Linked DNA regions of Silvibacterium dinghuense. The protein of the gene in region 1 binds, or shares a complex with, the protein of each later gene. Links are inferred from orthologs where the notes say so. Each region holds a gene or a part of one and is shown on either strand. Other genes may lie near its edges. The genes, in order: metK and groL.

What was found.
Region 2: the proteins of metK (region 1) and groL are in contact, whole or in part, in a cryo-EM structure (PDB 8P4O), measured with the Escherichia coli proteins. The link is inferred for Silvibacterium dinghuense from one-to-one orthologs.

The regions. Positions count from the first base shown.
Region 1 is NZ_SDMK01000001.1:1,477,391-1,480,571, reverse strand. What follows is about bases 124-2,983. They hold metK (methionine adenosyltransferase), read right to left. Parts: upstream 2,207-2,983; coding sequence 1,040-2,206; downstream 124-1,039. Other genes in these bases: ESZ00_RS05845 (helix-turn-helix domain-containing protein), read right to left, coding at 2,525-2,983; ESZ00_RS05855 (HIT family protein), read right to left, coding at 333-911; ESZ00_RS05860 (hypothetical protein), read right to left, coding at 124-266. Outside these bases: more of ESZ00_RS05860, read right to left, coding at 54-123; more of ESZ00_RS05845, read right to left, coding at 2,984-3,025. UniProt on the Escherichia coli protein: Catalyzes the formation of S-adenosylmethionine (AdoMet) from methionine and ATP.
Region 2 is NZ_SDMK01000002.1:338,791-342,050, reverse strand. What follows is about bases 247-3,185. They hold groL (chaperonin GroEL), read left to right. Parts: upstream 247-853; coding sequence 854-2,518; downstream 2,519-3,185. Other genes in these bases: ESZ00_RS10640 (glycosyltransferase 87 family protein), read right to left, coding at 2,678-3,185; ESZ00_RS10650 (co-chaperone GroES), read left to right, coding at 411-722. Also shown: more of ESZ00_RS10640, read right to left, coding at 3,186-3,260.

The DNA.
Region 1 (3,181 bases):
TAGAACAAGGGGCATTCTGCGAACCCATATCTTCGCTACCTGAGCCCTGAGCTTTAGCGCTTGCCCGGTCCGCCACCGCCGGTGAAAGAGCCGGTAGCGTGCTGCGCGGGCACCTCTTCAGGATGGCGCTGGTTTCGGCCGGTGTGCACGTTGTGCTCGAGCGCCTTGTGCTGCTCATCCGTTTTGGCGCTGTGACCGCTCTCGGCTTCGACGTGCTGCACGCTGGCAGGCGAATGGCTGGCAGTGTCCTGGGGTTTCTGGGGCATGGAGGAACCTCCCAGCTCAGTGGGATGCTGGGCCGCAGTCTTCGGTGGGCTTCTGCCCGGCGGTTCCTATTCGGTGGCGGAGGTCTTCACAAACGCCTCCCGCAACCGGGCCCAGGTTACTTCCAGCGTCTCGGGCAGGATGCGGGTTTCGGCGACGGCGGTCATGAAGTTGGTGTCGCCGACCCAGCGGGGCAGGGCATGGAGGTGGAGATGCTCGGCCACTCCTGCGCCCGCGGCCTGCCCCAGGTTCAGGCCCATATTGATGCCGTGCGGGCGGTAGGACTCGGTAAGTGCGCGTTCGGCCTGCTGGGCAAGCGCGGTGAGCTCCTGCGCGGTGGCAGAATTCAGCGCAGCAAAAGACGATCCATGCTGGTGCGGGACAACCATCAGGTGCCCGGAGCTGTAGGGATACCGATTCAGGCAGACGTAGTTATGTTCGGCGCGATGGACGATGAGTGCGGCCCGGTCGGCCTCCTCCGGCGGCATGCCCTGTGCGATGCCGTAGTCGGCGGCCGCCAGCAGGTTGCAGAAGACGCACCCACGGTCCTCCGGCCATGCTTCGAGCTCAGGCGGAACGCCTTTGCGGCCAGACTTGCGGTCGTCGGTGACGTAGGCATAGCGCCACGGGGTCCAAAGATGGTCCATACGGTAGAGCTTAGCGGATAGACGGGAGTGTCTGAGGTTCCGTGTGATGTTCATTCTTATTGGGCCAGGCCAATGAAAAACGGCAGGCCGTGAGGCCTGCCGTTTTCCGTCTGGTGCGTGCTGTCGGTTTAGACGGCCGCGATTGCGGCTGCCTGCTCCTTGAGCGCGGCGGCCTTGTCGGTCGCCTCCCACTGGAACTCGCTTTCCGTGCGGCCGAAGTGGCCGTAGGCAGCGGTCTTGCGGAAGATCGGGCGACGCAGGTTCAGGCTTTCGATGATGCCCTTCGGGGTGAGCTGGAAGTTGGCGCGAACCAGTTCCTCGAGCTGCTCGGAGGGGACCTTGCCGGTGCCGAAGGTCTCGACCAGCACGGAGACCGGCTCGGCTACGCCAATGGCGTAGGCCAGCTGGACTTCGGCGCGGTCGGCCAGGCCGGCGGCGACGATGTTCTTGGCGATGTAGCGGGCCATGTAAGCCGCCGAACGGTCGACCTTGGTCGCGTCCTTACCGGAGAAGGCGCCGCCGCCGTGACGGCCCATGCCGCCGTAGGTGTCGACGATGATCTTGCGGCCGGTCAGGCCGGTATCGCCCATTGGTCCGCCGATAACGAAGCGGCCGGTCGGGTTGATGTGGTACTTGGTGTTCTCGTCCAGCAGTTCGGCCGGGAGAACCGCCTGGATGACGTGCTTGAGCACATCCGCGCGGAGCTCTTCGGTCGAGATGTTTTCGGCGTGCTGGGTCGAGATGACCACCGCGTCGATGCGGACCGGCTTATGGTTCGCGTCGTACTCCACGGTGACTTGGCTCTTGCCGTCCGGGCGCAAGTAGGCGAGTTTGCCGTTCTTGCGGACCTCGGTGAGGCGGCGGCTCAGCTTGTGGGCCAGCGCGATCGGGGTCGGCATCAGCTCGGGCGTCTCGTTCGAGGCGTAACCGAACATCATGCCCTGGTCGCCGGCACCGCCGGTGTCCACGCCCATGGCGATGTCGCCGGACTGCTTGTTGATGGTCGAAATGACGGCGCAGGTGTTGGAGTCGAAGCCGTAAAGGGCGTTATCGTATCCGATGGCCGCCACCACGCCGCGAACGAGGGTCTGGAAATCGACGTAGGCGCGGGTGGTGATTTCACCGGCGATGACAACGAGGCCGGTTGCTGTGAGGGTCTCACAGGCAACGCGGGAATAGGGGTCCTGCTCGAGGCAGGCATCGAGGATCGCATCGGAAACCTGGTCAGCGATCTTGTCGGGGTGGCCTTCGGTCACCGATTCCGAGGTGAAAAGAAATCGTTGGCGTGCGGACAAAACGGAGTTCCTCCAGTTGTGGTGGGGATGTACGGCATCAGTGCCGGCCAGGAAACGGCTTCATGAAAAGGCTATCGGCCTGGAGAGGGGCCGGAGACAGTCAGAAACATCCCGTTCGTCTGTATCTCACTCGATGGTACTAGAGCAGGGCAGAGGGGTACAAAGCGAGGAAGCGAATGGGGAAATGGGATGGGTCACCGGCGAGATTCGCCATTGGCTGTGTTTCAGCCCAGGACAGAGCCTAAGACAGAGCCCGGGACAGAGCACGGAACAGCACCGGGGTTGCGAGCCGCCAGCGCGGGTAGCCTTCCAGCATTCTTAGCGGGCGATGGGACGGTGGAAAGCCAGGTCGGCGACCGTGGTGCTCGAAGAGAGAGATTGGTGCGGTGCGGCTTCGGCTGAGAGGCGATTGCTGACGTAGTGCCACACAAACCAGCCGAGAACCGCGAGCACGGCCAGCAGCAGCGCGACTCCTGCCCAGCGCAGGCGGAGTGCCGGTCGGTCGGCTTCTTCTGGTGTGCGTCCGCGGCTTACATTTTCGGCGAACTGAATCCAGTTCGCATCGTCATCCTTCAGCTGGCCCGAGCCGCGATAGGCGGACATGAAACGGTCTACCCAGGCCTCTTCGTCGAGGCCGACAATGCGGGCGTATCCCCGGACAATGCCTTTATTGAAGACACCGCCGGGAAGCTGGTCGAACTGGCCGGCTTCGAGCGCCTGGAGATGGCGGCTGCTGATTTTGGTGGCTTCGCTGATCGTATCCAGGCCGATGCCACGCCTTTCCCGCTCCCTGCGCAATTCGGTTCCGAATTCGGACATGCTCCCAACCTCGTTACAACCGGCAGAAAAGAAAAGATTTCAAGACTTCAGGAAGATATCCACAGATATATCGGCCTGTTCATCGCAGGTCAAAGAAAAAAATCGGCTTGTGGCGATTTTTCATCTGCTTTTTGATGCCACCCGTGATGGATGCGG
Region 2 (3,260 bases), on another replicon or contig:
TACGCACAGATGACGAATCCCGCGTCATCCATTCGATGGATGTCCCCGCTTCGGTCAACCGGCTGTCCGTCTACTGGCCGGCTCCTCAAAGGCGCCGCTGAAAGGGCAAAGAAGCGGTGCAAAATCAATCCTATACACGCGATTCAAACTCCATGTTGACCACCGCTTTTCCCTTGCTTCCCGGAACAGGTGGCTACCCGCATTACCCTTGAGCGTAATTCACGCAGATTTTATCTGTATTTCTCGCTCTATGGCTTGACAACCCGCGTAAAATCCAGCTACGTTAGCAGTCGACGGTGCTAAGTGCTAAATCCCGGATGCCGGGGTGACCGTCGGACGTTTTTCCTGTCCAGTCCAGAACTCAGCACAGCATTTCGCGGGATATTCCCGCGCGAAGGAGAAGCATAGCAATGGCAACTGCAACTGTAGCGACCACCTTCACTCCGCTGCATGATCGCATCCTCGTCCGTCGTGTCGAAGAGGGTGAGACCATCCGCGGTGGCATCATCATCCCCGACAGCGCCAAGGAAAAGCCGCAGGAAGGCGAAGTCATCTCCGTCGGCAAGGGCAAGTCCAACGACGAAGGCAAGACCTTCCCGCTCGACGTCAAGGCCGGCGACCGCATCCTCTTCGGCAAGTACTCGGGCACCGAGATCAAGATCGACGGCGAAGAGTTCCTGATCATGCGCGAGGAAGAAGTCCTCGGCATCCTCAAGAAGTAGGACTGCGCGTCCAGCGACTCGCGCCTTCGGCGCACAAGCTTTCATAACCGGTAAGAGCCGGGTGCCCCACATCTCGATTTTGAGATGTGGGTGCGATGACCGCTCAACCAAAGATCTGAAGGAGACACAAAATGGCAAAGCAGATTCTGCACGGGGAAGACTCCCGCCAGGCCATCCTGCGCGGCGTCAACACCCTCGCCGACGCGGTGAAGGTCACCCTCGGCCCCAAGGGCCGCAACGTCGTCATCGAGAAGAAGTTCGGCTCGCCGACGATCACCAAGGACGGCGTCACCGTCGCCAAGGAAATCGAGCTCAAGGACTCCCTCGAGAACATGGGCGCCCAGATGGTTCGCGAAGTGGCTTCGAAGACCTCGGATGTGGCCGGCGACGGCACCACCACCGCCACTGTCCTGGCCCAGGCCATCTACCGCGAAGGCGTGAAGACGGTTGCCGCCGGTGCGAACCCGATGGCTCTCAAGCGCGGCATCGACAAGGCTGTCGAGGCCATCGTCGGCAAGCGTGACGAGAACGGTGCTGTTCATGGCGGCGCACTCGCCAAGTTCTCGAAGCCCGTCACCGGCGACATGATCGCCCAGGTCGGCACCATCTCGGCCAACTCCGACGCGACCATCGGCACCATCATTGCCGAAGCGATGAAGAAGGTCGGCAAGGACGGCGTCATCACCGTCGAAGAGTCGAAGACCCTCGAGACCCAGCTCGACGTCGTCGAAGGCATGCAGTTCGACCGCGGCTACCTGAGCCCCTACTTCGTCACCGATCCGGACCGCATGGAAGCCTCGCTCGAGGATCCGTTCATCCTGATCCATGAGAAGAAGATCAGCTCCATGAAGGATCTGCTTCCGCTGCTCGAGCAGGTCGCCCGTCAGGGCAAGCCGCTCGTCATCATCGCCGAGGACGTCGATGGTGAGGCGCTCGCGACCCTGGTCGTCAACAAGCTGCGTGGCACCCTGAACGTCGCGGCCGTCAAGGCTCCCGGCTTCGGCGATCGCCGCAAGGCCATGCTCGAAGACATCGCGAAGCTCACCGGTGGCAAGGCCATCACCGAAGACCTCGGCATCAAGCTCGAGAACGTCAAGGTGGAAGACCTCGGCCGTGCCAAGCGCGTGACCATCGACAAGGACAACACGACCATCGTTGAGGGCCGCGGCAGCGACTCCGACATCGCCGGTCGCGTCAAGGAGATCCGCAGCCAGATCGAGAAGACCTCTTCCGATTACGACCGCGAGAAGCTCCAGGAGCGCCTGGCCAAGCTGGTCGGCGGCGTTGCCGTCATCAAGGTCGGTGCAGCCACCGAAACCGAGATGAAGGAGAAGAAGGCCCGTGTCGAGGACGCGATGCATGCGACCCGCGCGGCCGTCGAGGAAGGCATCGTCCCGGGCGGCGGTGTGGCCCTCGTCCGCAGCACCCCTGCGGTCGATGAGCTCATCAAGACCCTCGAAGGTGACGAGAAGATCGGTGCACAGATCATCCGCCGCGCCATCGAAGAGCCTCTCCGCCAGATCGTCAGCAACGCCGGTGTCGAAGGCGCCGTGGTTGTCGGCAAGATCCACGAGAGCAAGGACGACCACTACGGCTACAACGCCGGTGCCGACAAGTTCGAGGACCTGGTTGCGGCCGGTGTCATCGACCCGACCAAGGTCACGCGCACTGCCCTGCAGAACGCGGCCTCGATCGCCGGCCTGATGCTGACCACCGAAGCCATGGTCTCGGACATCCCCGAGCCCAAGGCAGCGGCCCCGGCCGGACACGGCGGCGGCATGGAAGGCATGTACTAGGACTAACCCGTCCAGGCACAAAAGCAGAAGCCCCGTTCCGGCGGGGCTTCTGCTTTTGCTGCACATATCAAGGAAAACTGCGGTTGGGTGCCCCATCCAAGCTCTGCTTGGGTGGGAGGCACGAACAAATGTTTTAGAGTCGTCATCCCTACCACTTCGCTACCCCGCAGGCTCATCCCATGGCGATATGGGGATACGACTTAACGCACTCCTGCGAATGCCGCGGACTGCTATCCCTAAAAACAGCACATACCCGGCCAGGAGCAGAATCTCGAGCCCCATCTGCACAAACGCCGCATGATTGCCCGCGCTGAGCAGCGTCCGCATCTGCACCGAATCCGGCTGGCTCAGGATCGAGGCCCAAAAGCTGTGTTCCACCACGGCCACGCATTGAAACAGCCCGAAGAGCCAGATCGTAAGCGGCCGCGACTGCGCGACCAGGACACACAGCGGAAAAAGCGCCATCAGCACGTATGTCGGCCAGGACTTTTTCGAGAGCAGAAGAACGGCAATTGTCATGGCAGTCATGCCATGCAGCAGCAGGTAGAGCTGCACCCCGCGCCATTTCTCCATTGCGATACGCTGCGCCTCGTGACTGCGGGAAACAATCAGAATCAGTCCGAGGATGAGCAGAAGTGCCAGCACCAGGAGGCCATCCCACAGGTGTCCGCTCAGTTGCCTGCCCGCCAGGACCTCGATCACATACGGCAGACATCCCGCTCCGCGGTGGTCGCCTTCAGCG